2 linked regions of the Rubinisphaera italica genome follow. The protein of the gene in region 1 binds, or shares a complex with, the protein of each later gene. Links are inferred from orthologs where the notes say so. Each region holds a gene or a part of one and is shown in the gene's direction. Other genes may lie near its edges. The genes, in order: hisH and hisF.

Region 1 (14,981 bases):
ATTTCCGGATCAGACACTCGGAATTTGTCTACGGAATGTCAGCCCGGATCTGCCTGGATCAATTCGCTTTCGTAAGGCTTTTACGAACGTTTCGCCTCGAAAGTGGATCATTTTTGAAGATGTTTTACGACTCGAGTCTCAGTTTCTTCCTGAGATGTTAGGCACCTACCAAAATCAGATTGACAACAATTAACCCTATTTAATCACGCATGACGAAATTCAACGTTAGCGTGTTACAGTTTATCAAGATTGAGTTGTCAGCAAAATCAGCAGAACTCTTGTCAAATCCATGTTCAACTTGTAGAAATCGAGTTGACAAGTCAGGCAAAGTCACTCAATATAAGTGCTCGTTGATGTTCATGTGGTTAGAGCTTCACGACTCGATCGAGTCAAATATTTTCCTGATCGATCTTCTCGATTACTGTTTCAATGTTGCTCTTGACTGTCATCATTCGCATAGAAGTGTTATTATTTTTCCGTGGTCATTTGCAGGTCTTACCAGATGGCATTTCCCATCAGTTGTTGGTACTTCCAGTTAAACCCTCGTTATTTGTCATTGTTATCGTGATGGTCAGCACAGACGTTGAGCGTCCGATGAATTATAGGTTCGTTACCTTAATCGTGTTAGGAAAGTGAATATGGCAACAAGCCGACGCATTGATGTCGAAGAAGTCGGTGAGGTAACAATTGCTACCTTTGTCGATAAAAAGATTCTCGATGAGAACAACATCCAACAAATCGGTAGCCAGTTATTTGCCCTGGTGGAAGAAGATGGTCGGAAACGGATCGTCCTTGACTTCTCAAATGTAGAGTACCTCTCCAGTGCTGCACTTGGAAAGTTGATCACTATGGACAAAAAAGTCAAAGCCAGTGGAGGCAAGCTTCGATTGTGCTCCATTCGGCCAGATATTTATGAAGTCTTTGCGATCACAAAACTCAATAAGCTTTTTGATATTAAAGACACCCAGGAAGATGCCTTGCAGGGTTTCTAAAATCGTATTCAATTTCTGATTGAATGTTATTGAAAAGAATTCAACCATCAGTTCATTTTGAAACAGTCAGAATTCAAAGCAGGTTGAAGCATAGAAACCTGAAGTTCTCCCATTCAGGAACGGTTGCTATTTTGAAATGACCGGATGGTATTGTTTCAGTTCTGGAATCATGGCTGGGACAACAGGGTTGATGAGATTCTTTGAGTCTTACGGGGAAATGAATTAAAATTCATGTGACTCGTACTGTTTTTACGTGAGCTTTTCTTCCTGGATAGCGTTTGACGCGTTATGTGGTGCAATGATTTTTGCCGAACGATTCGACGAATATTTCGATGAAACGATCCCCAGCGAAACTGCTCGCGGGCAGGAGGTGCAGGAACGTATTGTTGCATTGATGGAAAAGTATGAATTCACAATGCGAGATGTCTTCAGTACGCGACTCGCTTTGGAAGAAGGAATCATCAATGCGATCAAGCATGGCAATCGGATGGATGCTTCAAAGTCCGTCAAAATACAGTGGGGAATCAGTTCTGAATTAGTAAAGGTTATAATTGCTGACGAGGGGGAGGGCTTTGAACCGGAAGACGTCCCCGATCCCACTGATGATGAAAATTTAGAGCGGCCTTGTGGGCGTGGAATTATGCTCATGCGCGCGTTTATGGACACTATCGAGTACAACGAAGTCGGAAATGTCCTCACGATTGAAAAGAAAAAAAGTTCGGAAGAGTCAACAGAATAATTAGTTCTTAAGTTCCTGTGAGTTCGTCAGTACCAGTGGGGACTGAAGAGTCGTGAAAATTTGTATTGGGCATTTCCCGAGGAAATTCAAGGCACTATTATTAATTAGTGCATCATCCATCATCATGAATGAACTGCGGCATAGTCTTTGTCTGAAGTTCACTTAATGTATCGATATTCTCAATTCTTATTAAATCTAATATCTCATTCGAGAGACTCAAAATAAGCTTCCAATATGCCTGAAATCAGCGTAATCTGAATTCAGAGTGATTCGATTCTGTTGAGTTGACAACGCAATTCCGCGGGCTGGGAATGTGCTTACTTATGCCTCCTACTAACCTTTCAAATTCTTCCAACACAAAATCCGGAAGTGCTGTTATCCCGAGTGACGAAGCTGCGGCTCTCGATGTACAGGATCAGATTATCGAATTGCTCGAATCCTTTTCCTTTTCAGATCGAGATCTATTTAGCATACGTCTGGCGTTAGCCGAAGCGATAACGAATGCAATTCGTCATGGTAACCGGATGGATCCATCTAAAACGGTAACCTTTAAATGGGCAGTTACAGCCCAGCGAATTTCGGTCAACATTACCGATGAAGGCACAGGATTCGATCCTGCATCGCTCATTGATCCTACTGAAGAAGAGAATCTGGAACGTCCCGGTGGACGGGGCGTCTTATTGATTCGAAATTTTATGGACGAAGTGATCTACAACGCGCAAGGCAACTCCCTGACAATGATCAAACAGATGAGCGTCTCGGAATAAAGACGTTCTTTTATACTTCTATCAGGCCAGGAGATTACTTCGTATCGATGGCCGGAAAACGAAAGACTTCCGAGTTCGTGTGCTGCTCGTAAAAGAGTTGCTCGATTCGCTTGACGACCTCTGGATGTTCAGCAGCAACATCCCTGCTCTCTGAGGGATCGCTTTCCAGGTTATAAAGTTCTGTTTTCAATTCCGCATTTTTCTTAAGCAGGTTCTGGCGAATCCCTTTCCAAGGCCCCATCCGGACGGCCTGTTGACCGCTGTAAGCCGCAAATTCCCAATACAGGAATTCGTGCTCGATTTGATGATCTGCATCTCCAAGTAGAGTCGGAGTCATGCTGATGCCATCAATTGTCTTTGGAGGTTTTGTCCCAGTCAAATCGGCGATAGTTGGTAAAAAGTCCCAGGAAGCCGAGATGAGATCGGTGGTTGTTCCAGCGGGAATTTTTCCCGGCCAGCGAGCAACCAGCGGGACACGGATCCCACCCTCATAAAGACTTCCTTTTAGGCCACTGAACCCGTTGGCTGACCCAAAGAAATCCGAATCAGAACCTCCCAGTCTGTCGTAAGTCGGTCCGTTATCTGAAGTGAACATCACAACGGTGTTCTCATCCAGTTCTAATTCTTCGAGCAGAGTCATGATTTTTCCAATATCACGATCCATATGGGTAATCATGGCTGCATATCCTGCTCGGGGATACGGATGTTTCAAGTAACCTTTATGAACGTAATCCTCTTCGGGGATAACGTCTTTGTACTCTGCCAGGGATTCCTCTGTGACTTGAATCGAAAGGTGCGGAATTGCAAACGGGAGATATAAAAAGAAAGGGCGTTTCTGGTTTTCGCGAATAAATTCCAGTGCAACTTTGGTGAATTGATCCTGAGAGTAAGTCTCTCCATTGAGGGTCCGATCATTCCCCGGCTGAATTTCTTTGACATCATTCCGCCACAGAAATTTGGGGTAATGATTGTGGGCGTGTCGCTGGCAATTGAAGCCATAAAAGAGATCAAAACCCTGCTTATTGGGATCTCCGCTGGTTCCGAAATGTCCCAATCCCCATTTCCCAATGGCAGCCGTGGCATACTCTTTCTGCTTGAGCATCTCGGCAATTGTCACCTCAGCAGCAGGAATCGGATTTTGACCAGGAAATTCCCAGCCATATTTTGCTCGTAATTCTTCAGGAAGTTTAGGATCACCGTTGTTTCGAACCCAGGCATGTCCGGGATGTTTTCCTGTTAGTAAACAACAACGAGACGGAGCACAGACCGCGTTTCCCGCATAAAAATTCGTGAACTTCATTCCCTCAGCTGCCAGTTTGTCGATATGAGGCGTCTTAATCCATTTCTGACCGTAACAGCCGAGTTCCTGATAACCGAGGTCATCGGCCATAATCAAAACAATATTCGGCTGACTGGACTGTTCAGCAAAAAGAAAATGCGAGGAGAGCGTTTGGGATAGGAATGCCACAACTGTCAGGCACATGATAAACAGAACTTGACAAGAATTGACTTGAGTGTGAGTGAAGCTGGACTCATTCTCGATCATTGATTGCATGTTAAATCCTTATCAGTCTGATATTTTGATGAAATGTTCAGGATTGGGTTGTAAGCATCGATTGTCTTGGCAATAAGAGCTCAGGTCAATTCTCAACCACCGATCGAACAATATTTGCCACTGATCGAACAATATTTGCCACTGATCGAACAATATTTGATTGTAACTTGGCTCGATCAATGCTAATCATGCTGGTCTGTGCACAATTATTTAATGCATCACACTGAACTGAATGAAGTTTTGAGAACCCTTACGAGTCAGCTGAGCAGTTCTGTCTGATTGAGATCTCTCTCACATGCGAGTATCATTCAAAAGCAAAAACGGTCTTCAGTCGAATTCGATTGTGCACAATCTAGAATTCTGGAACTGTCGCATGAACACTGCCAATGTTAAATAGTACACCATGATTGTTTCTTTAATCGGATATCGAGGCTGCGGCAAGAGTTCACTTGCTCCATTGATCGCTGAACGTCTGCATTGGCGAGCAGTTGATTCCGATCGTCTCATTGAAGAACAGGCGGGCTGCACAATTGCCGACATCTTCAAGAGCCACGGAGAACCCGAATTTCGTAAAATTGAAGCTGAAATTCTGGCACAATTGTTTAATGAGGATCAACTCGTGATCGCAACGGGAGGCGGTGCGATACTCAATTCTCAAACCTGCGAACTGATGCGACACGCTGGCCCTGTTTTCTGGTTATCTGCTCCGACTGAGGAACTGATCCGCAGGCTCACGCAGGATGTATCTACCACAGAAACTCGTCCCGCATTGACCGATTTGAAATTTGAAGAAGAAATTCGCACCGTACTACAGAATCGTATTCCTGTTTATCAGGCCGTAAGTGACTTTGAAGTTTCGACAGCGGGACGCACACTGACTGATCTGGTTGATGACATTCTTCAGCTGATTCAGGGATGGACTCCACAAAGCCGAACTGCCATCAAGGAACATACCTCCTGATGTTGCCAGCTTCTTATTTGATCACATGCGGCATCCTCTTCATTGCGGGCTTATTTCTGGGCCGGTTTTTAAATCGCTGCATTCATCGTCTACCTGATGAATTTTATGTCTTCCCGGCCTGGAAGAAAGTATTCCGTCAGGAAAAGCGTCTGGGACAATATCCTCAGACGCGCTGGTATCATATTTTACCGGTCATTGGTACTTCTCAGATTGTGGGACGATCTCCTTATAGTGGACGACGCATCCGCAGACGTGAACCATGGCTCGAACTGCTCAACGGCTTTCTGGTTGTACTGACATTTCTCTGCATGATTCCACCGGAACAGTGGGGTGGTGCAGAGCATGCCACAGTTGTCAGTTCCTATTGGGCCAAGCCGATTTTTGATTGGAAGACGTTATCGCCATTATTTGTCTGGGGACGGTTTCTGTATTTCCTCTTCCTGGTGGAAACACTTTTCGTTGCCACATTTATCGATTTCGATCTGTGGATTATTCCGGATGGCTCCACCTTTCCAGCCATGATTGTCGGATTCCTGGGACAGTTTTTGGGGGTCGGTTTTTTTCTGGTTCCGATCTGGCTTCAAGATCCCAGTATGGTTGAGTTTTCTCAGCAACTCTTCCCTATGTTGAGTTGGTGGCCGGTTACGGGAATTATGCCTCAGTGGGTTCACTACAATCATCACTGGCATGCGCTGGCGGTCTCTACAGCTGGATTTATTGTTGGGGGCGGAATCGTTTGGTCAGTTCGGATTATTGGTCATTTTGTCCTGAAGCGTGAAGCGATGGGCTTTGGCGATGTCATTCTCATGGCGATGATCGGCAGTTTCATCGGCTGGCAGCCGGTTGTGGTTGTCTTCTTTCTGGCTCCGGTGATGGCCTTATGTGTGATTGCTGTCGTGACAATCCTTCGTACGTTATCACTGGCAAATTTTCCCAAGGAATTGCCTTACGGACCCTACCTGTCACTGGCGACTCTCGTGGTCATATTTGGCTGGAATACCCTCTGGCCTGGCTTGATTCGTATTTTCGCAGTTGGTCCGCTGCTCATTGCATTTGCTGCTATGATGCTCGTTTTTCTAGTGGTCACACTCTGGTTACTTCAAATCCTGAAACGACTGATTGGGATTCCTGAGTGGGAAGAAGAGGAAGGCGGATGGCGATCAGCCGACCAGCTACACTACCACATGGGCAGCAAGATCGATCCTCAAAACGATCAATGGTCTCATAAGAACTGGTCGGGATTATCGACCAGTCGAGGGAAATTCCATGAACAGAACTGGCGGGGGCCGTGTCGTTAAAAGAGTCAGATGGCCTCAGTATGACCTGCGAAAATAATTTACTAAGACAATATAATTATGATTCACATTATCGATTACGGAATGGGCAACTTGAGATCGGTTGCCAAAGGGTTTGAACGCGTTGGGGTTGAGACAAAAATCTGCACGACACCTGCAGAAATCGAAAATGTCGACCGGCTCGTTCTGCCCGGCGTTGGTGCCTTCCGGGATGCGATGCAGCATCTGCGAGAACTCGGTTTTATCGAACCGTTGCTCAAACACATCGAAGCCGATCGTCCCTTACTGGGGATTTGCCTCGGTTTGCAACTCCTGTTTGATCGCAGTTACGAAGATGGCAACTATGAGGGTCTCGGCGTATTGCCTGGCGAAGTTGTTCGTTTCAAAAAAAGTAAGACGCTGAAAATTCCTCACATGGGATGGAATCAGTTGAATGATATCCAGGAAAATAATCCTCTATTAAAAGACATCCCTGCCGAGGCCTGGTTTTACTTTGTGCACAGCTATCACGTTGTTCCAGAGAATAAAGGGGTGATTGCCGCATGCACTGAGCATGGCGAAAACGTGGTCGCCATGATACGTCGGGGCAATCTGCATGCCGCTCAGTTCCATCCGGAAAAAAGCCAGGAACACGGCTTGCAAATCCTGAAGAATTTCTCAGAGTTGTAATTCAAAACGGTAGGTCAGGAATTGCCTGAACTACTTCTAAAATTAATTTTTTCATTTATCACAGATCATAAAAGACATCACACATGGAACTTATTCCCGCGATCGATTTACGAGGAGGCCGTTGCGTCCGTTTGCGTCAGGGCGATTACAATCAGGAAACGATCTTCAACGACGATCCCGTTGCGGTCGCAAAACTGTGGGCAGAGCAGGGAGCCACGCGAATTCATCTCGTCGATCTGGATGGGGCCAAAGCAGGAGCAGTTCAGAATCGTGAAGTTATCAAAAGCATTGTAGCTGCTGTCGATGTGCCCTGTCAGTTAGGAGGGGGATTACGAACCCTGGAAACGATTGAAGATATTCTGAATAACGTCGGCATTGACCGTGCCATCATTGGAACACAGGCATTGAAGGAACCCGAATGGTTTCACCAGATGATTGAACGATTTCCCGGTCACATGGCGCTGGGGCTGGATGCGAAAGATTCGATGGTGGCGACTGCTGGCTGGCTTGATGTTTCGCAAACATCGGCCATTGATCTGGCAAAGCAGTTCGAAGGGACCGAACTGGCGGCCATCATTTATACGAACATCGCCAACGATGGCATGATGCAGGGAATTGATCCGGGAACGCTCAACGATTTCAGAGAACTGGCTCAGTTCAAGATTCCAATCGTCGCCTCAGGTGGTGTGACTACGATCAAAGATATTGATAATCTGCTCGAAATTGAAAAAGAATCTCCTTACGTCTCAGCTGCGATTATCGGTCGAGCGTTGTACGAAGGAACGATCTCGCTGCCGGAAGCATTGGAGCGGATTGGTGAAAATTGACTATGGTTTATAATCGTATCTAATTTCATAAACGCCTTTGCACCCTGTTATGCAAAGGCGTTTTTTAAGTCTGGTCCAATGTTTTCCGCACTTTTATTTTTCGAATTCGATTGGGTAATTATTGGCTACGCTTTTGATCTGAATACATAAAAAATCAAAGTATTTCCAATTCTCAATGGTTACATACTTTTCATTTTAACTGGACACCACATAATCAATATGTGAACAATTCTGGGCCATCTTCACATTGACACCCTTTCTGCACATGGTCATCTAAAAAAGGAAACTTCCAATGAGATCTCTGCTCCTGTCTCTCACGTGTCTGCTGACACTTTCTGCAATCACAGTTTCAGGAGACGAACCTGAAAAATCCACTCCACAAGATCTCGTGCGGCAACAATTAAGTGAGTATCTGACAGCATTCAACGATGAAGATTCCAAAAAAATTGCCAGCTTGTGGTCACAAAATAGTGTTTTTACAAATCTCTCTACTGGAGAAAAAACAGAAGGTCGCGAGCAAATTATTTCTGATCTGAAACAATTCTTTGCAGACAATGAAAATGCATTACTAACTGCAGAAACTTCCAGCTTTAAACAACTTGGTGAGAGTGTAATTCAAGTTACTGGTAACACCCGTTTGCAACTCAATGATGGAACTGTGGAATCAACTAACTTCGAAGTTCTATTTACGAAAGAAAACAAGAACTGGAAAATTGCATCGATCACAGAATCTGCACAGGTAGCTGCTTCAGCCAAAGAGAGCTTGAAACAACTCGACTGGCTGGTAGGAACCTGGCAGGACGATTCCGATCAGGTGATTGCGACGACTTCCTGCAAGTGGTCTGCCACCGAGGTTTTTCTGCTGCGTACATTTGTTATTGAAACAGAAGACGGGACCTCTCAGGGAACAGAAGTGATTGGATGGGACCCGCAGTTTCAGCAAATTCGATCCTGGTCGTTCTTTTCAGACGGCACGTTCGGCTCGGGGTTCTGGTCGAAAAATGGAGACAGCTGGGTGATAAAAAGTGTTCACACACTTCCAACAGGTCAACTTGCAGAAAGCATTCGCGAACTCAGCGAGATCACAGAGGAATCGCTTCAAGTCACCTTGACAAGTTCCTCGATTGATGGAGAACTTCAGCCTTCACGTGAACCAGTCAGAGTGCGTCGTGTTCCCAAAGCCACAACAAAAACTGTTGAAGGAGGACAGGAATAATGAGACATTTCTTACTCATTAAATACTGTGCAGTATTGATGTCCTGCTCGTTGATCTCAGCAGATATTTCTCAGGCAGGATTTGGTGGCCGAGGTGGTGGTGGCGGCGGTGGATTTCGAGGCGGTGGAGGTGGCGGAGGAATCAGTCGTCCGAGTGGAGGTGGTGGGGCTCGTCCCAGTGGTAATATCTCCCGGCCGAATATCAGTGCTCCCAAGCCGAATATTTCTAAACTGAATATTCAGAGACCATCACAGCCGATTTCTCGACCTTCAATTCCTTCGGCTCCTAGTTCACGACCAAACATCAGTCGACCGAGTGGAGGTTTGAAACCATCGACGCTGCCCGGCAACATCCCGAGTAGTCGTCCTTCAATGCCGAACATTCAAAAACCGAATATTCAACGTCCAAACACAAGCATTCCTAATTTTCCGAACCGTCCTTCGACTTTACCTTCCATGCCTGGAAATCGTCCGAGCACACTTCCCGGCAATCTTCCAAATGCTGGAAATAATCGACCTTCGTTGCCCGGAAATGGAAACAGACCTGCTTTACCTGGGAATGGAAATCGTCCGACCTTACCCGGAAATGGCAATCGTCCAAATTTACCTGGCAATATTCCTAATCCCGGAAATCGTCCCAGTGGCGTTGGACCTCGTCCGACTCCCGGAGGATTAGGTGATTTTCTCGGAATGGATAAACCACTCAAGCCACAAACATTGCCGGGAAATATACCGAATCGGCCAGGTGGAGGCGATAACCGTCCTGGAAATATTACCCAATTGCCGAACCGACGACCAGGTAATGGAAATCGTCCGGGCAATGGAAACCGCCCAGACTGGGTGAATAAACCGGGGTCGAATAACAATATCATCAATAACAAACCGAGTTGGGTGAATATCGATAACAGCACGAATGTGAATATTAACAACCGCTGGTCGAAATCCATCTATCGTCCTGGCCGTCCGACGACTCTTCCCGCGACGACAAGGCCATACTGGAATAATTGGGGAAATAATGTTCGCCATCATTGGAATCATGGCCACTATGATAACTGTTTTAATAATCGCTGGTGGTCGAACCACTATCATGGAGTTGCCGGTTGGCATTACTGCAATCACTACGACAGGTATCCCTGGAATTACTGGTGGAGGCGACCTGCATGGGGGGCATACAGCACGTGGTTTGTCTGGGCCAATCGATATCCTCAGGTCTGGCAGCAGCCCGTTTATTATGACTATGGCAGCGGCGGGAATGTTGTCTATCAGGACAACAATGTTTATATCGATGGACAACAGGTCGCAACCGCCGATGATTTTGCGATGTCGGCTGCTGAGCTGGCTACGGTCGCTCCACCAGCCAATCAAGAAGCTGCAGATCAGGACGCGGATTGGATGCCACTCGGGACGTTCGCACTTTCAACTGGGCAAAATGATACTGATCCTTCTCGGGTCGTACAGTTAGCGGTCGATCGTAACGGGATTATCAGTGGCACGCTTTACAATACGCAAACCGATCAGACTCAAACCATTCAGGGGCAGGTCGATGAGCAAACCCAGCGTGTTGCCTTCCGCATCGGAGAGAGCGAAACCATTGTCGCAGAGACAGGACTTTATAACCTGACTCAGGACGAAGTTCCTCTGCTGGTCCACTTTGGAACTGAGAAAGTCGAGAACTACTTACTGATTCGACTGGATGAACCCGCTGATGGAGACACAGCTCAATAACTGATTGAACTGCACATTGATATGATCATCAAAAAGGACACTGCTGGCGAATCGGCAGTGTCCTTTTGATATTTAACTGACCTTGTCGTGCATTGGTCCAATTATAGATTAGACCATTTTCAAATGGTATCTGCTGTCGCATGGACACCAAATGTCCTCATAACCCTGTTTTTGCTCCTGCTGAACACTGCAGGTATTTTTTGAATCTGCTCTTGTGTTAATAGATACGATTCATGTGAGAACTACTCTGTAATTTGGACTTTGGAGTTCGTGGAATCGATAGGACTTTTGCCTATCGCTAAGGCGAAAATACCGGGCGTTCTCAGTCCCAATGCAATCCACACGAGGACACCAATAATGATCGGCATGAAAAATGGATCACCGATGCGAACATGAGTTGCCGTCGCTCCACCAAGATATCCCGTTAACAGTATCGCTCCCACAAAACTGGTTTGTGGGATCAAAAACAATAGCGTGACAACAACCTCAACAACTCCGATGGCCTTAATGACATCCATCGGATAGCCAAGTTTGTCCATCATCTCAGCTTTACCTTCCCATTCGGTAAACTTTCCGCTGGCACTTAGTCCGATCAGCATGACAGCCAGAAGTCCACTCAGTATCCAGCCTGCAATTTTACGTTTTGGAGAGATCGCCATTTTATATCCTCAGGAGTTATTGTTGTGTTTGTTGGGGTGAAGGAAGCAGATCGGGCAAGTTGAAGACTTCTATTACAGGTCGGATTTCAGTGGTTCCGCAACGAGAGCCAGGGATTTGAGCCACGATCGCAATGGCGGCTTCGCGATCTTTCACATCGATCAGAAAGTAACCACCGAGTTGTACTTTGGTTTCTACATAAGGCCCGTCGGAAACAATCTGCTGACCGTTTCTGACTTGAACACAAGTCGCGGTCTTTGCAGCGTGTAGTTGAGCCGCACCCAGATATTGCTGTTTTGTGGGCAGTTTATGACACAACTGGACCAATTCCTCAAGAGCCACCTCAAATCGTCCGGTCGAAACCAGTCAGGAAACCGGATTGTGAGGAATGCCTGACTCGGACCATTGTTTCAAAGCAGCCGCTAATGCTTCGTGAATCTCTTCTTCAGCCAGATCAAAATCTCGAACGAGCTTTGCAAGTGTCGCGAAGATGCGACGGGACTCTGTTTGATAGAGATCTTCAATCTGTTTTCATGCTCAAATGGAGGATCAGCACTCATTACAGATTCCGTATCGCTATTTTCGAATCGGTGAAATGGCTGTCCGCAGAGATTCTTTCATCGTTTTCATTGGAGCTTTTTGACCCGTAAAGCATTCGTACTGAGCGGCTGCCTGTTGCACGAACATCTCCAGCCCGCTTCCCACAAAACAATTTCTCTGTTTTGCATATTTGATGAGCAATGTGTTTTCAGGATTATAAATCGTATCGAAGACAACCATGCCCTCTTTCATCCAGTTCTGCTCGAATGGCGATTCATTCATATTCGGGAACATGCCAATGGGAGTACAGTTGATGAGAACATCGGGAGTTTGTGACCCCCGATTTTCCCACGTGCAATACTGACATTTCAACTGCTCGGAAAGCTCTTTCGCTTTGGCCTTGGTCCGTCCTGCAATCGTCAACTGGCCACCACCACTCACAACGCCCAGTCCAATCGCTCTTGCCACGCCACCGGATCCCAGTATAAGAACCTTGCGGTTATTGAATCCTCCTTCTGGCCAGCCTGCCTTCTTACACGCTTCACGCAATGTCGTCATTGCGGCTTCCAGATCCGTATTGGCTGCAAACCAGATGCCACGATTGTTTCGATACAATGTGTTCGTTGCTCCAATCGTTTTGACTTCTTCATCGACATGATCGACCGCTTGCATCGCCCGCTGTTTGTGGGGAATGGTCACACTGTATCCTTCGACATTGATGCGTCGCAATGCTTTTAAAGACTCCTCAAAATGCTGTTCAGAAATGCGGAACGGAACATAGACAGCATCGATTCCCTGATCAGCGAACGCATCGTTGTGAATTCTGGGGCTGTAACTGTGTGCAATGGGATCGCCGAGGACGCCGTAAACTTTTGTCGTCTCCTTGATTTCATGATGACGATAAAGTTGGATCATGTCTCGATAGGAAATTTGCCCCGGAGCCAGTTCCCGCTCGCTGCTGAAACTGGCATAGGTGAAGGGGGATCCGTACTTCCCACACAAAATACGCGTGAACAGCCCGAATTCGCCCATACAAAATCCAACCGTCGGCTTCTTGGCAGAGGCGACCAGTTCCAGCATTCGCACGCCATCGGCCGGGCTGTTTGCCATCGTGACAATCTTCACGACATCCGCATCCTGATCGATCAGGCTCTCGTAAATATCAGATAATGTATCTGGAGTTTCCTCGAAATTGTGATAACTCACCAGACGTTTTGTTTTCCCGTAACGCGGCACTGATTTTGCGATATCAACTTCCAGATCGACAAAATCGACGCCATCGACAATGGCAGAACGCAAAAGCATCATGCGTTCCTGTTCGGATCCTTTCCATTTTCCCCGATCCTCCGCGCGCCGACAGGTAATCACAGTCGGCGTAGGACGATCTTTCAAGAGGGGGGAGATATCGGAAACATGCTTCAACCAGTCCAGCCGAAGTTCAACCAACTGAGCACCAGCCTTCGCCAACGCTTCATGTTCTGCACGCATCATTTTTAAACGGGTGCGACCAATACTGACACAAATCATTGAGTTTCAGCCTGAAAATATGAGAGGTAATTCCGAGTAACTTATATGGTAATCAGGCACAGACTGATCGACACACTTAAACTGGATCGGATTTCAAAGTCGACAATCCGATATTATGAAAGATTAAAACCACAGAGACACAGAGGTCACAGAGATTTTTAGTTAGTTCGATCTGAAATGATTAAAACACTCGGAGTTTGAATAAGCATTCATATTCAAAATTTCTCAGTGTTCTCTGTGGTGCAAACATTCAAGACCCGTATTAAAAAATGAAGAATGCAACTAATTGACCAGATTAAAATAACCCATTTGAATCTTGATTATCAATTTCGAATCGCAAAATCTCAAGTCGATTTCGTTAAGCGTTGCTGGAGAAAAATCATGTGTGACATATTTGTCTGATCTGTGGCGTGATTGCAAGACTCACAGGATTGAGTTTGATGGATTTTATTCAAACAGAGATGAGGAAGTGCCTGAATTTCAATAAATCTGATTTCATACTTAATCTGCAGAAACACAGCGATCAACTGCCCATTGTCGCAAATGTCTCACTTTTTCTGCGGACAGCATGGCGAGCGGTCGAGTATTTTGCATTTCCTGAATGAGATGTTTGTCCGCCAGAGGAGTGTTTTCCTGATGAGCAGCGAATTTTGCGGAGATGACCACCTGTTCCAATTCTGACCCGCTAAATTCTTCGCAGTGGTCTGCCAGTTGATCGAGGTCGAAGCCTTTTGGATTCATTTTCCGTCGTTTCAGATGGATTTTCAGAACGTGTTTACGGGCCTCTTTATCGGGTAGGTCGACAAAGAAGACTTCATCAAACCGGCCTTTACGCATTAACTCAGGTGGCAATGCTGAGATATCGTTGGCGGTGGCGACGAGAAAAATGGGATGCCGATGATCCTGCATCCAGGAGAGCAGGGAGCCGAACATCCGCTTGGAAAGACCGCCATCAGCTGAGGAGGCACTGGCGGAGGCAAATGCCTTTTCGATTTCATCAATCCACAAAACTACCGGAGCCATCGCTTCTGCTTGACGCAGAGCCTGTCGTAACTGGCTTTCCGATTCCCCTATAAATTTCTGATAGAGCACACCCGGATCGAGACGCAGCAGAGGCATACCCCAGTCTGCGGCGACCACTTTCGCACATAAACTCTTTCCGCAGCCGGGAATCCCCAGCATTAGTACGCCACGAGGCGATTCCAGGCCATCTTCCACTGCTTTGGGAGAAAAGCCATCCCGTCGTTGAGCCAGCCATGTTTTCAGATTCGTCAATCCGCCGATATCATCGGGCGAGAAATCCGCCGCAATCGATTCCAGGCAACCCGTAGAACTGAGGAGTTGACGTTTTCCTTCAATGATACGCGGCAAATCGGCCCCATCAAGATGATGATCATCATAGATCACTGAGGCAACGACCCGCGAAGCCTGGCAGCAACTCAAGCCTCGTAAACTTTGCACGAGTTGATCCATATCGCGTCGTCGCAAATTGGAATTCACTTCCACGTAACT
Region 2 (14,947 bases), 1.2 Mb from region 1 along the record:
TCTCTATATTCAATGGCAGGACTCGCAGGATTCGAGTCCAGAAAAGCCCACCACAGAACCTGCCAATATTAAACGAGACTGGGGACTGCTGGCTGTCTGCCTGATTTTTCTCGCCCTAGGAGTCGAACTTCTGGTTCGCTCTGCCATCCGTCTGGGCGAGATTTTTGAGACACCAAGCTTTCTGTGGGGTCTGACAATTATCGCTGCGGGGTCTAGTCTGCCCGATTTATTCATCAGTCTGAAGACGAGCAGAGAAGGGGAGGATACGACTTCGCTCGCCAATGTGCTCGGCAGCAATACGTTCGATTTGCTGGTCGCGGTTCCGATTGGAGTCTTGATTGCGGGAGCATCGCTCTTTAATTTCGGTCGCTCGGCACCTCTGTTGGGTTGCCTGGCTGGGAGCACTTTGCTCGTGTTTGTGCTGATGCGAAACCAGATGAACCTACGCAGGCGAGATGCACTCATTATGCTCGGAGCCTATGGAATGTTCGTTGGTTGGCTGATTCTGGAGTCGATTGGAATGATCAATCTATTGCGATGAAACTCTCCAACATCTGTTAGGAAAGGCTTCCAGCCTGTCTGAAACCTTGTCGATTTCGTCAGGCACTGCCTGACCTACACCTGTTGGATAGGTTTAATTGAGAAAGAACCTACCGGGTGGCTGGGGTCACACCGAAGCGGAGTCCCCAGGCGTGTTGGTTCACTTCAAAGCCACCTCCATTCATGCTTGCCCTGCTGCGCGATGCAAGCATGGTACCGGCATACTTCTTACAGGAACCCACTGGTCACTGGCCCCTCGACACTGGCCCTTTTTCCGCGAACTTATTAGCATCCCCTGTGTCTCTCAGACAGGCACTAAAAAAATCCAAAAAGATTCTCGTGAGATCGGATTGACCCGCATGGGGGAAGTGCCTAGAATTCGCGAACACCTCGGGGTGTAGCTCAGCTTGGCTAGAGCGCCTGCTTTGGGAGCAGGAAGTCGCACGTTCGAATCGTGTCACCCCGACTCCCGTCAAGAGGACGGATCAACATAAATAAGAGCGGTTTCCACCATTGGAGATCGCTCTTATTTTATGCGCTGGCGAGGGTGGCTGGGGTCTTAGCGCAGCTCCCCCCAACTCCAAATCAGTTTTATTAGCCAGCCCAAAAATATTTGACTCCCTCATTTACCGACCTATGTTTCAGGTAATCAACACGAAAACACCGCTCGGCTCTTCGCGAGTTCGAGCTTGATATCAGCGCGGCGAGAGATGCTGGGAGCATTGAGGGGACTCGCCGTGCTGTTTTTTTATAGTGAATAGTTGCTAGTTATTAGTTAATAGTTCTGGAATTCCACTCGAAACGCACATATCGCAGAATTTGATTTTCGAGGTCGTTTCTGAATCAATTCCTGCAAAACTACTAATTACTATTCACTATTCACTAACGACTACCCTTGACCTCCCCGGAAAATTGATCACAGTTTCACGTGAAACAATTACGATTTTCCAACGAGGTTGCGATGAGAATTGGGATATTTGGGGGGACGTTCGATCCCGTGCATCTGGGGCATTTGATCCTGGCGGAGACCTGTCTGGTCGAGTGTCAGTTGGATCAAATCCGCTTTCTGCCCACGTTTTGTTCGCCACATAAGACGAACGAAAAGACGACCTCTGCCAAGCAACGGCAGTATATGCTCGACTTTGCGACCGCTGGAATCCCGGAATTTGTGGTCGATTCTCGCGAAATCAAGAAGGGCGAAGTCTGTTATTCAGTCGACACGCTGACCGAACTCCGAGCCGAATTCCCAGATGACGAACTCTTTTTTCTCATCGGAGCCGACTCACTCAACGACTTTCCAACTTGGCGAGATCCCGAGAAAATCGCTGAACTGGCCACCATCGCGGCTGTCAATCGGGGCCAGATGAGCGAAGCGGAGATCGATGAGATGTGCCTGCAACTGCCGGATTCCGTGAGAAAATCGGTGCAGATCATTCAAATGCCGGGCATAGAAATCTCCGCCAGTATGATGCGGGATCGAGCTTCGAAAAATCTCTCTATCCGTTTCCTTACACCCAGACCGGTTGAGCGGTATATTACAGAGCAGAAGTTGTATCAGATTTCTGCAGAGTAAATAGTCACCGAGTGGCGGGGGCGCCTCGAAGAGAACCCCCCGAATTTTAACGTCCGGGGGCTTCCGCTAAGCGGAGCGCCCCCGCCACCCAGTCTGATTTCTCGAACACAATTCCTTTTCTAACCGCTCCTGAATTGATTATGCGAAACAAAATCACTCAAATCCTGAACCTGCTGACATTCATTTTTCTGATCGGAATTGTTCCGTCAACCGCCTGGGCGCACCCCGGTCACGGTCAGCCGGAAACTCAATCAACCATTTGGCACTACCTATCTGAGCCGATGCACATCGCCCCGGCACTGGGTGTGATCGCCATGGCGATCTGGATGGTTGTTCGATTTTTCGCAACAAATTCCGACAAAAATCAACACTAAGACATACGTTGGAATCAGTTGGATTTCCCGATTTCCGCCCACCTTGCGTGGATGTTTCGGGCAAAGCGTGGTAAAACGCAATCGGTTCACGTACGAAATATGGGTTCATTGCAAGTCAGGCATTACTGGCTTCAGCAATTCTAGACCCCTCAACAATAAACCCTCAACATTCAACAAATCATAAAGAGGTCACGATCATGGGATTGGCAATTTCTGGAGTTTTCGCACGTCAAATTTTGGATAGCCGTGGAAATCCAACCGTTGAGGTCGACATCGAACTCGAAGATGGCACCCTCGGCCGGGCCGCTGTTCCAAGTGGAGCCAGTACCGGAACTCACGAAGCCTGCGAATTGCGGGATGGCGACAAATCAGTTTATCTCGGCAAGAGCGTTTTGAATGCCGTCCAGAATGTGAACGGCGAAATTGCCGATCTGCTTTACGATATGGATGTGACCGAACAGGTTGCTCTTGATAAAGCAATGATCGATGCCGACGGCACCGAAAACAAATCTCGACTGGGAGCTAATGCGATTCTGGCTTGCTCAATGGCTGCCGCTCACGCTGCCGCCCGATCTTGCGAATTGCCATTGTTCCGCTACATCGGCGGACCAGCCGCGACTGTTCTGCCAGCTCCAATGATGAACATCATTAACGGTGGCGAACACGCCAACAACGGAATCGGCATCCAGGAATTCATGGTCATGCCTCTCGGCTTCTCCTGCTTTTCGGACGCTTTGCGAGCCGGTGCAGAAATTTTCCACGCTCTGAAAAAAGTCCTCGCCGACAAAGGGATGAGCACTGCCGTTGGTGATGAAGGGGGCTTTGCTCCAGACCTGCCGAACTCTCAGGAAGCGATTGAAGTCATTTTGACCGCCATCGAAAAGGCCGGATACAAGCCGGGCGAGCAGATCAAAATCGCTCTCGACTGTGCCGCTTCTGAATTTTATGACGACAAGAAGAAGCAATACAACCTCGAAGGCACCTCTTACGACTCCGCAGGATTCGTCGAATTGCTGGCCAGTTGGGTCAACAAATATCCAATTTGCTCGGTCGAAGATGGCTGCGGCGAAGATGATTGGGATGGCTGGAAGCAGCTGACCGAAGCTGTCGGCGACAAATGTCAGCTTGTCGGCGACGACCTGTTCGTAACCAATTCCAAGAGATTGCAACGCGGAATTGATGAGAACATCGCCAACAGTATCCTCGTCAAAGTGAACCAGATCGGCACCCTGACCGAAACCATCGAAGCGGTCAACCTGGCTTATCGCAACAAATACACAGCGGTCATGAGCCATCGTTCCGGCGAAACCGAAGACACAACCATCGCCGATTTGGCCGTCGCACTGGGAACTGGACAGATCAAAACCGGTTCTGCCAGCCGAACAGACCGGATCGCGAAGTACAATCAGTTACTGCGAATCGAAGAAATCCTGGGTCATACCGCTCAGTACGGTGGCACGATTTCGTAGGTGATTTGAATAGAAAATCGGGTAGCCCAGATAGCTCCGCTATCTGGGTGGACGAAGTCCACAAGAGGCCTTCAGTTTGATGTTGAGTTAATCCAGAACTTCGTGCGGGGCTACCCACGATTCGAAAAAGATATTCGCATGACTGTATCAATTGATACATCAAGCAGCACTAATTCAGTTTAGTGCTGCTTTTTTTGCGCCACGAATCACATATTCAGAGATCATTAACTAGATTCTCAAATTGTAATTCGTGTACAAACTTGACTGAGTTGTATACAAACGATACCTTCCTCGCGTTGTATAAATCAGTGTTAATTTGGGGGGTTCTCATGTCAATCCGTATGGAATGCAAGCATTGCTTTCGACCTCTTAAGGCGAAAGATTCGGCGGCTGGAAAGAAAATACAATGTCCCGGATGCGATACAATCCTCAAAGTCCCGCGGCCTCGTCGACGCAAAAATGAAGAGGATGAATTCGCCGACGCACTGAACTCTATCGATAGTCACAAGGACTATGCTCCGATCTCCGATGAGTTGCCTCCTGCTCGACGCTCCCGCGGGAAATCCAGTTCGAAAAAATCCAGGGATTATGGTGCTCCTGTATCATCTCAACTCGCCTCTCTGGTAATTGGGGGGTTTATGTTATTTGAATTAGTCATCTATGTGATCCGCCGCAATCTGGGAGCGTGATTCAACATTAATAAGAAAACAGAGAACCAAGATGAATGACTGTATGCTGCTTTTCGCTCAGGCAAAGCCCATCAACCTAGCCCTAATATTCGGCATCTTATTATTTGTACTGGCATTGTTTGCTCTGGTGACGCTTCCAATTTGGACCATTATTCTTCGAGCGTCGCTGAAGTGGTTTGCGGGTTTGGATGTCGGCTTTGGTCATGCCTATGGCGTTTCTTTTATATTGATCTTGATTTCTACGATCCAACAGATCTTATTCCGTCTGGCGTTATACGGTAGTATGCCACAAAGAGGAGAGCCAGATATCAGTGGATTGATTGGCTTTCCGATCATATTTTGCCTCCAATCATTGTTAATTGGAGCCCAGTTTGAGCTTTCATTTCTTCGAGCCTGCCTGGTGGAATTAGGAATTTTTCTGGTCTGTCTAGTTATTGCGATTGTCATCACCGCAGTCGTTTTGATCTTCTCTCTGGTGGCTATGTAGTTCAATTTCTGATCGGGTGGGCAAAACATTTGTTGCAAAAAATAAGTCATCGTAAGAAGGCATTTATTGAGTCTGTGATCCATGTTTTAAACGTGTTCCCAGCGTGCCACGGCTCTGTGAGCCGTGCAAAATGCGGGTGGAGTGGAAGCAAACACGGCTCGATGAGTGTGACACAATTTAATGTACTTCGACCATTGAATATGATTGAGAAGCGAAATTTCAAAAAGCGTCGTGCGTACAACGATCCTCGGCATGCTCACTTTCTCACTTTTTCATGCTGGAAAAGAATGCCTTTGCTTAATAAAGATCGATCCAGAAATTGGGTGATCGATGCCATTTCGCAAATGAGAATAAACTTGGATGTTTCGATTCTGGCATATGTGATAATGCCTGAACATGTCCATCTACTTGTCTATCCCAACAATGATCACTATGAAATCAGACGGATATTGGCAGCACTCAAATCACCTGTTTCCAGAAACGCCAAGAAATATTTAGTTGAGAACTGTGAGACAGGCTGGCTAAACTGCCTTACAACTTATCATGGAGCACGTGAGGTTTTTCGATTCTGGCAACCTGGGGGCGGGTTTGATGAAAATCTTTTCGAAAGTAAATCCATTGAAAATGTCATCGATTACATTCATGCGAATCCTGTTCGAAGAGAATTAGTCTCTCATCCTTCTGATTGGAAATGGTCAAGTGCGCGTCATTATTTTGGAGAGGAGAATTCTGTTCTCCAAGTTGATAAGATTGATTTTTCATAAAATTGATTTTGTGAATGTGAGAAATACTTGGTAGTGGATTCACCCGCATTTCGCACGGCTCACAGAGCCGTGGCACACCTGCATTTGCGATTGAATTGAATTCCAGCTCAGTGTGATTAGTACTATAGTTTATTGGGAGCAATGGATCCTTAATAAATTTCGATCCTCAAACTGAAGCCTCTTTTTGACTTCGTCCACCCAGATAGCGGAGCTATCTGGGTTACCCGAGTTTCTTTTTCTCTCTGCCACAAAGGTATCGAATCTCTAATAGATCATCGATTCGATTTTACACTCACCACTCACCTCTAATCCCTCACCTCTACCATGCTAGCAAAACGAATTATTCCCTGTCTTGATGTCCATGCCGGTCGCGTTGTGAAAGGTGTGAATTTTCTTAACCTTCAGGACGCTGGCGACCCTGTTGAAATCGCTTCCCGTTATGAAGCTGAGGGGGCCGACGAGCTCGTTTTTCTGGATATCACCGCTAGCCATGAGCAGCGGGAGATTATTTTGGATGTGGTCAAACGGACCTCGGAAGTCATTTTCATGCCGTTGACGGTGGGTGGTGGCATTCGCACTTTGGACGATATTCGGACTTTGCTCAACTCGGGATGTGATAAAGTTTCGATCAACTCGGCTGCGGTGAACGATCCCGATTTTATTCGTGAGGCTGCTTTGCGGTTTGGAAGTCAGTGCATCGTTGTGAACATCGATCCGAAACGCATCTATAAAGATGGCCAGGAATTCTGGGATGTGCATATCAATGGAGGTCGCAAGCCGACGGGATTGGAAGCGGTTGCCTGGGCGAAGCAGGTTGAAAAACTTGGAGCAGGAGAGATTGTACTGACCTCGATGGATGCCGACGGAACAAAAGATGGCTTCGATATTGAAATCACCTCAGCTGTTTCGGAAGCAGTTAATATCCCGGTTGTGGCTAGTGGCGGATGTGGATCTCCCGAGCATATGCGGGTCGCATTGACTGAAGGCAAAGCCGACGCGGCTCTGGCAGCCAGCATTTTTCACTACGGCGAATACACGATTGATGAAGCAAAATCGTATCTGGCTGAGCATAGTGTTGTTGTGAGGCAGGTTACGAAGACTTAGTTTCACGTGAAACGGGTTGGAGTGGCCAGTGTCGAGAGGCTAGAGGCCAGTGTGATATTTGGGTGGCACGTCCAAGAACGCAGTGATGGGCGTGGCGATTCAATCAGCTGAAATTAAACACACATACAAGCACGAAGCGCAAGCGAGTGTGTCACAAAAACAAAGATCAATTACACACTCGCTTGCGCTTCGTGCTTGTCAATTCAAAATCATTTCGCGTGGGGGTGTGCTTTTTCGTAAGTATCGCGAAGTCGGGCGGCGCTGACGTGAGTGTAGATTTGGGTTGTCGTCAGGCTTTTGTGGCCGAGTAATTCCTGGACACTGCGTAAATCGGCACCGCCATCGAGCAGGTGGGTGGCGAAACTGTGACGCAAAGTATGCGGCGAAGTCTTGTCGGACAAGCCGGTTTGCTTGAGATATTTTTCGATCATGCGACCAATACTGCGCGTCGTCAGTCGGCAGCCGAACTTGTTGAGGAAGAGAGCCTGCTGGTCATCTGCAGTGGACCTGGGGCCATTTTCCCGGACATCGAGCCAGCGTGATAATGCTTTATCGGCGTAACTTCCAATCGGTGCAATACGTTCCTTTTTGCCTTTTCCACGGACACGAATGATGTTGGCATCGCGGTCCCAGTCGCCGATATTCAGGGAAACCAATTCGGCAACACGGAGGCCAGCAGTGTAAAGAGTTTCGAGAATTGCTCGATCTCTTAGCCCGGCTGCTTCATTGGCAGGAGGGGCTTCAAGGAGTGCGGCGACTTCGCGTGAGTTCAAATAGTGCGGAAGTTTTCTTCCAACTCGGGGTGTTCTCAAGGCTTTGGCGGGATTGGAAGAACACATCTGTTCGCGGCAGCAGTAGCGAAACAGACTGCGCAGACAGGCCAGACGGCGAGCGATTGTCGTGCGCTGATAGCCACATTCGTGCAGGTAGGTGAGATATCCGCGCAGGCAAGGGATATCGGCTTCAGCTGGTCTGGGGACAGAGCCGAGGCGATCCTGGCAGTAATCGAGAAAGGATGCGAAATCTTCGGCGTAAGATTTCCGTGTCAATTCGGAGGCATTCCGCTCGACGCGCAGGTATCTCAGAAAACCATCGAAGGCTGCTTCCATAATGAACTCTTGGAGTCGTTAAACAGAAACGACAATCGAGCCATCCTTAGCCTGCGATGATCGAGATTAAGTTGAAGTACAGACATTCCTGTCTGTGGAAAATGGGTGCTGGGTTACGCTACGCTCACTCAACCTACTGGAGATCTTAATTGAGAACAGGTCAAAGGATCGTGACAATACCCGTGCCATCACTGGCACGGCTCGCCTGCTTATGATGTCCTAAAATTTAGGAGTTATTCGCATTTAACTCGATGGCACGGTGCGTCAGGACGCACCCTACGGATTTTAATTATGCGGATTTGCGGTAGAAGGATTCTGATTGAGTTGTGTCTTTCAGCTTATCGCGGCGGAGGGCACGGACGCGTTGGCTCATGACGGCAGCATCGTACCACGAAAAATTCAGGTCCGGGTCGGCGGCGTTTCTGCCTAATGTCTGCAGCAGTTCATCATGGCTGGATTCATCGTAGAGGAAGATGTATCGGTGACCATCTTTGACAAGTGCCAATACATTAATTTCTTCCCCCATCCCTGGTACCCCCCGCTCGAAATTGTGCTCGCGCGATTCCGCTGGAATCTTTTCCAGTCGTCAAAACTGTCCCTGTGATGACGAAAGGGTATCGCGAAATTATGTTCTCAGGTGTTTAACCATTCACATGGCTTCTGCAGTCGCATGAGCAACAAAACACAATCAACATTGTGTTTGCTCCTGCGGATCGTTGCAGAGACATTTGAATTCGATCAATAATCCTGTCCGTAACTCTTATCGGACATGATTCCGCCATCCTGAAGAACTTTTCGAGCAACCGGTATAAGCTACCAAAAGAGATTAGAGGGGAGAGATTAGAGGTTAGAGTTGTTATTCACTAACGCCCAACGCCTACTTATATTTTCTCGACGTAAACACGAATCGTTTACGGGCTTCGCCGCCGTGGAGTTGGAGCATTTCGAGAATCATGCGGTGCATGCAGAAGCGGATGAAATCTTCACTGCGATGCAAATGTCCTGTCCAACCGCCGCTGCGTTGATCGCCACTCAGTTCGAGATAGTTTCTCAGGCTGGCCGTGAAATCGGCGTCGGCTCCATCGAACACTCTGGTGTAGGACATGTAGGGTTGTGAGGAGCCATAGGCGAAGGGATCTTCGTAGACTTCTATTTCCTGATGCATTTCTGGAGCCAGATATTTCTCCATCTCGTCAGGTGGCATCGCCTGTGGTCTTAATGCAGCCACTTGAGAGGGAGACTCGAACCCTGGTCCGATATGAACGGGCAGGCTGAGAGGCGGGTTCTGTTCATAAATGAGCTGCAAGGCTTTTTGCAGGGCGCGATCCCACTCGGCCTGGAGGGGATCGATTTCGCCATCGGCATTCTGGGCACGGATTTCCGTTTTGTTTCTGAAAGGATTGAGTTGTGCAGTCGAACAAGATTTCTCTTTCCATGCCTTCTTGAGCCGTCGACTCCATGACGAAGACTCGGCTTCCGCCTCTCGGCATTCCAGTTCGATTTTCTTACGCATCTGTGGATCGACTGCAATGCCGGGCTGAAATTCGGGGATACCGGGAGTGTACCAGGAAATCTGTAATCCAAGACGCGGGGGATAATAGGGCGTATATTCGGTGATGGCTCCAAAGCAGATGCTGTCAGCATCGAGAATTTCGACCAGTTTGAGCATGTCCTCGGGCGAGTCGAGATTGATTTGGTGTTCGGCCATCGCCGTTTCGACAACGCCAATAGGAATCACTTGAAAACCAGGCGTTTTTTGAAGTTCGGTGAAGTAAGCTTCCGCAAACCGACGCCCGTCGACGCTACGTTCGGGAGAGAGATTGACGAAGGGGGCGATGGCAATCCGAGAGAGATTGGGGGCAGGATTGGAAACGCCAACCTGTACAATGGCACAGCCAGAGAATCCGCTCAGGAGTCCAGAGATGATCAGAATGAGAATCCGCGTCTGAGGACGCATGGCCGTTTCCCCTGTTAAGCAACTTTACAAAGTGGTTCTCTTCTCCTTTGAAAGGAACCGACAATGTCCGCGCCGCTGTCCATTGGTTATGATCGTCATAACCGTTACAGAAACTTTAATCGGAATAGATTGCCCAGTCTCACAAGGAGCTGGCTACAGGATCAAATCATGTCATTTACCATTCGGCCAGTAAATCCTGAAGATTGTGAGACAATTCTTTCTCTGATTCGTGAATTAGCGGTCTACGAAAAGATGCTCGATGAAGTGGTGGCGACACCAGAAATGATTCGTGAATCATTATTCGGAGATCGCCCTGACGCAGAATGTCTGCTGGCTGAAGTGGATGGTGATTGTGTGGGGTTCGCACTCTACTTTTTTAACTATTCCACATTTTTGGGGCGACAGGGTTTGTATCTGGAAGATCTGTTTGTGCAGCCTGAATTCCGGAAGCAGGGAATTGGGAAAGCATTATTTAAGAAGGTTGCTGAAGTCGCCGTCGAAAGAAATTGCGGCAGGATGGAATGGTCGGTATTGGATTGGAATGAGCCATCAATTGAGTTTTACAAATCGATGGGAGCGGAAGCGATGGAGGAGTGGACGGTTTATCGTTTGACAGGTGAGAGACTTAAATCAATCAATAAAATTGATTCTGTCTAATGTATTCGGGGTGGTGGGGACGCTCTCATAAGAAGTAAAATGAAGCCTCAGCCTGTACGGGTCAACCCGAGTTGATCGCCGAAGCGTTCCAGTACGCGGCGTTTGAGAGGGGCGAAGTCGGGCTCATCGATCGTGCCGGCCTGGACCATTCTCGAAGCAGCCCGGCTGGTTTCGAGCAGGATTTTTTCGTCGCGGGAAAAGTCGGTTACGCGGAATGGTTGACTGCCGTGCTGTTCAGTGCCGAGAACGTTGCCTGGGCCACGCAGGGCGAAGTCGGCTTCGGCGATTTCGAATCCATTGTTCGAGCGTTCGACCGCCTGGAGACGTTGCAGAGAGTCCTCATTTGCGGCTTTGCTGAAGAGAAAGCAAAAGCCACGGAAAGAACCTCGACCGATGCGTCCGCGTAACTGGTGGAGTTGAGAGAGGCCAAATTGCTGGGCGTCCTGAATGATCATCAATGTGGCATTGGGAACATCAACGCCAACTTCAACAACAGTGGTGGCCACGATGGCATCGAGTTGACGATCACGGAAGCGTGACATCACCATCTGCTGCTCGGCTCGGTCCATCTGGCCGTGAATCAACCCGAGTTGAAAGTCGCGGAGCTGGTTTTGTTGTAATTCTTTGAAGATTTGCAATGCTCCTGCGGGAGCTTCGGGGTCGGGGGAATCGATGTAGGGGCAGACGATGTATGCCTGTCGGCCCTCATTGAGTTTCTCGACGACAAACTGCCAGGCTTTCGCTTCGACTTTGGGAGTCTGGACGAGGGAGGTGACAATCGGCTGACGACCGGGAGGCAGGTCGGTCATTGTGGAGAGGTCGAGATCTCCATATTGTGTGAGGCAGAGGCTGCGGGGGATGGGAGTGGCGGTCATGACGAGGACGTGGGGGACTGTGTCTCGGGCTTGAAAACGTCCACGTTGCACGACGCCGAATTTGTGTTGTTCATCGATGACGGCCAACCCGAGTTGATGATATTTGACATCGTTCTGAATGACGGCTTGAGTTCCGAAGATCATTTGCATTTCGCCGGTCGCGATTTTGGCGAGTCGATCACGACGCTCAGCTGGTTTCAGGCTCCCTGTCAATAAACAGCGTTTCACGCGACTGTGCAGCAATGCTTCATGAATTGTGTTCCAGTGCTGTTGAGCGAGTAGTTCGGTTGGAGCCATCAATACAGCCTGGTAACCAGCAGCAACCGTGGCGAGCATGGCATACAGTGCGACAACTGTTTTTCCGGCTCCGACATCGGCCTGTAAGAGGCGGTGCATCGGTCGAGATTCTTTGAGGTCGTCGACGATTTCAGAGATGGCCTGCTCCTGGCCATCGGTGAATGTGAAATCGAAGAGTCGTCTGATACGCGCGTTGATCTTTGGTGTAACAATAATTTCAGGAGATCGTTCAGTGGTTTGGCGGAGACGTCTGCGGAGAGCCATGCCGATTTGGAAGTCGAGTTGTTCATCGAAGACGAGTCGTCTGCGGGCGGCGTAGAAATCTTCGACGGTTGGTGGGCGATGAAGATTTGAAATGGCCTCTTCTAAATGCGGCAGTTTGTAGTGTTTGCGTAGTCGTTCGGGGAGATCGTCTGCCAGTGTCCCTTTGACGAATTCGAGAGCTGTCCTAATGTAACCTCGTAAAATGTCGAGCGTGATGCCTTCTGTCAGCCGATATTTTGTGAGGACTTCGCCGCGGGAGTTTTCGTCGTCTTCTTCGAGCCATTGCATGCGGGGATGAGACATTTCCCAGCGGTTATCGCGAAACTTGGGCTTGGCAGACCAGAGCAGAAAACGATCGGACTGAAGTTGCCGTAGCATCCAGGGTTGATTAAACCAGGTCGCGCGGACGAGACCATCGTCAACGCGCATCACAGCTGCCGTCATGGTACGACCGCGGGAAATGGCTCGAGAATCGGAATCGATAATCTGACCACGGATAGTATGGATGCGATCGTCGGTCAATTCGTTAACGAGCGAGAGCTGAGAGAGATCGACAATGTCGCGGGGGATGAGCCAGAGGAGGTCGCGGACGGTTTCGACATCGAGATTTTTGAGCAGTTTTGCACGATGCGGACCGACCCCCTCGAGAAACCGGATGGGAGTTTCGAGGGGTTCGGTTTCCGGGAGATCGGATGTCGAATTGTCGTGTTCCTCAGTCATTGAACCATTGGAACAAACGGCTGATTTTTTCTCCAGTGAAGGGAGAAGTACTGGGGGCTTCGGTTCGCCCCCAGCCACCCTTCCTGGCTAGGAATGAGATCCATGATTTACAAGCACGAAGCGAAAGCGGGTGAGTGAGTACTGGTGAATTTGACTCACTCGCTTGCGCTTCGTGCTTGTATTTTTGCCAGAAATTGTCTGATGACGACGAAGTGGCAGGCACATTTTGTCAGGCATTGCCTGACCTATGGTCTTGGATTAACCCTGCAGGATCGGGAGCAGGTCTGAGGAGCCGTGCTGGATGGTGCGGGTGATGATGTCGCCCATCAGGGTTGTTGGCGTGCAATCGTGAATCTGGACGTTGGCGATGGAACCTGCGAGGCGAGGATTGCCATCGAACACAACGATGCGATCGCAGCGACTGCGTCCGACCAGTTGATTGGTGCTAGCGTTGGTCGGGCGGTTTTGCTCAGCTTTTACCGCACTTTTGCTCGGACCTTCGACGAGGACTTCAACGGAGCGGCCGATGAAGTCGGCATTGTCTTCGGCACTGATCGCGTTCTGCAAATCGAGCATTTCGTTGTTACGACGTTTTTTGACTTTATCCTCGATGTCATCTGGATAGTTGTCAGCCGCTTTGGTGCCTGCCCGTTCGGAGTATTTGAAAATGAAGCTGTTTTTGAAGCGGAACTCGCGGACGGCTTCCATTGTTTTTTGATGAGCTTCTTCGGTTTCGCCACAGAAGCCGACGATGAAGTCGCTGGAGACCGCACAGCTGGGAATGATTTCGCGGATGCGATGCATCATGTCGCGATACTCGGGGACGGTATAACCACGCTTCATTTTTTTGAGGACATCATCACAACCGTGCTGTAAAGGAACATGCAGATAGTGTGCAACCTTGGGCAAATCGCGGATTGCGTAGAGCAGGTCGTTCGTCATGTCTTTGGGGTAGTTGGTAACAAATTTGATTCGCTGAATGCCTTCGGTTTTATGAAGTAACTCCAGCAAATCGGCCATGCGATATTCTTTGCCATCTTCGACATGCTTATAACTGTTGACGGTCTGTCCGAGCAGAGTAATTTCTTTGACACCCTGTTCCGCCAGGGCTTGTGTTTCTCGGGCCAAAGCAGATGGAGACCGGCTTTGTTCCGGGCCTCGGGTGGTAGGGACGACGCAGTATGTGCAGAACTTGTCGCAGCCGATCATGATGCGGACAAATGCCTGATGCGGGCTTGGACGCATGGTGGGATCGCGAAGTGGATCGTAACTTTGAAAGCTGTCGGCGACTTCTGTGCGGGAACCACCTCGACGGCTCAGACTGATCGCCATCTGACGACTACGTTTCTTGCGGGATTCATTGATCAGCTCGGGAATCTCGGCCAGTTGTCCGGTGCCGACGATCATGTCGACCTGAGGGGCCCGTTGGAAAATCAGCTTTTGATCTTTCTGAGCCATACAGCCCATCACGCCGATGACGAGGTTGGGGCGTGTCTCTTTACTGTATTTGAGTCGCCCGAGTTGACTGTAGATTTTCTGTTCGGCATGTTCGCGGACACTGCAGGTGTTGAACAGGATGGTGTCCGCTTCTTTCATGTTGCCGGTCAGTTCGTAGCCGTCCTGACGCAGAGCGGCGACAACGAGTTCGCTGTCGAGGACGTTCATCTGACAGCCGACGGTTTCAATGAACAATTTGTTATTCGGTTCAGAATGACTCATGAGATTTTTCTTTGTACTGATAGTACAGGTATTGATTCTTACAAGCACTAAGCGCAAGCGAGTGTGTTTGGGTTTGCTTGTGTGGACACACTCGCTTGCGCTTCGTGCTTGTATTTAATTGATCTTATTCAGGCGGCTCGTTTTTCCAGTTTGCTGGAGGCGGCATCGAGCTGAGCTTCTAATTTCTCAGCTGCGGCCTGTTCTGCCAGTTCTGTTTCCTGTTTGGCCAGTTCCTGTTTTAACAGATAGGTGTGGACTTTCTTGTGCTGAGACATCAGCGTTAGTAATGATCTCAACGCCATTAAGCCAATCAAGCCATACAGAAGATAAATCCACATCCCTGACTCCG

What was found.
Region 2: the proteins of hisH (region 1) and hisF are in contact, whole or in part, in a crystal structure (PDB 6RU0), measured with the Thermotoga maritima proteins. The link is inferred for Rubinisphaera italica from one-to-one orthologs. Residues at the interface, in WP_004080484.1 of Thermotoga maritima: Asn15, Arg18, Arg22, Arg117, Leu118, Pro119, His120, Met121, Gly122, Trp123, Asn124, Asn134, Gly135, Tyr136, Tyr138, Val140, Tyr158, Glu180, Lys181, Ser182, Ser183, Lys184, Ile185; in WP_004080486.1 of Thermotoga maritima: Met1, Leu2, Ala3, Arg5, Ser40, Glu41, Asp45, Glu46, Ala70, Glu71, Ile73, Asp74, Ile75, Pro76, Phe77, Asp98, Lys99, Ser122, Gln123, Glu161, Thr195, Leu196, Asn247, Arg249, Glu251.

What each region holds. Positions count from the first base shown.
Region 1 is NZ_SJPG01000001.1:1,178,243-1,193,223, forward strand. Bases 5,338-8,173 are described here. They hold hisH (imidazole glycerol phosphate synthase subunit HisH), read left to right. Parts: upstream 5,338-6,369; coding sequence 6,370-6,978; downstream 6,979-8,173. Other genes in these bases: Pan54_RS04555 (prepilin peptidase), read left to right, coding at 5,338-6,312; hisA (1-(5-phosphoribosyl)-5-[(5-phosphoribosylamino)methylideneamino]imidazole-4-carboxamide isomerase), read left to right, coding at 7,062-7,805; Pan54_RS04570 (YybH family protein), read left to right, coding at 8,098-8,173. In the rest of the region: Pan54_RS04525 (phosphatidate phosphatase App1 family protein), read left to right, coding at 1-193; Pan54_RS04530 (STAS domain-containing protein), read left to right, coding at 639-992; Pan54_RS04535 (ATP-binding protein), read left to right, coding at 1,291-1,731; Pan54_RS04540 (ATP-binding protein), read left to right, coding at 2,055-2,498; Pan54_RS04545 (arylsulfatase), read right to left, coding at 2,533-4,044; Pan54_RS04550 (shikimate kinase), read left to right, coding at 4,457-5,014; more of Pan54_RS04555, read left to right, coding at 5,014-5,337; more of Pan54_RS04570, read left to right, coding at 8,174-9,021; Pan54_RS04580 (hypothetical protein), read left to right, coding at 9,021-10,745; Pan54_RS04585 (DoxX family protein), read right to left, coding at 10,988-11,404; Pan54_RS04590 (YciI family protein), read right to left, coding at 11,421-11,744; aroE (shikimate dehydrogenase), read right to left, coding at 11,979-13,469; Pan54_RS04600 (AAA family ATPase), read right to left, coding at 13,971-14,981. UniProt on the Escherichia coli protein: IGPS catalyzes the conversion of PRFAR and glutamine to IGP, AICAR and glutamate. The HisH subunit catalyzes the hydrolysis of glutamine to glutamate and ammonia as part of the synthesis of IGP and AICAR.
Region 2 is NZ_SJPG01000001.1:12,341-27,287, reverse strand. What follows is about bases 5,309-8,110. They hold hisF (imidazole glycerol phosphate synthase subunit HisF), read left to right. Parts: upstream 5,309-6,220; coding sequence 6,221-7,000; downstream 7,001-8,110. Other genes in these bases: xerC (tyrosine recombinase XerC), read right to left, coding at 7,210-8,109; Pan54_RS00095 (REP-associated tyrosine transposase), read left to right, coding at 5,309-5,896. Outside these bases: Pan54_RS00130 (sodium:calcium antiporter), read left to right, coding at 1-541; nadD (nicotinate-nucleotide adenylyltransferase), read left to right, coding at 1,502-2,113; Pan54_RS00115 (hypothetical protein), read left to right, coding at 2,254-2,487; eno (phosphopyruvate hydratase), read left to right, coding at 2,685-3,956; Pan54_RS00105 (hypothetical protein), read left to right, coding at 4,286-4,645; Pan54_RS00100 (hypothetical protein), read left to right, coding at 4,677-5,132; more of Pan54_RS00095, read left to right, coding at 5,294-5,308; Pan54_RS00080 (hypothetical protein), read right to left, coding at 8,399-8,635; Pan54_RS00075 (hypothetical protein), read right to left, coding at 8,987-10,066; Pan54_RS00070 (GNAT family N-acetyltransferase), read left to right, coding at 10,235-10,723; ATP-dependent DNA helicase RecG, read right to left, coding at 10,771-12,879; tRNA (N6-isopentenyl adenosine(37)-C2)-methylthiotransferase MiaB, read right to left, coding at 13,138-14,598; Pan54_RS00055 (hypothetical protein), read right to left, coding at 14,727-14,936.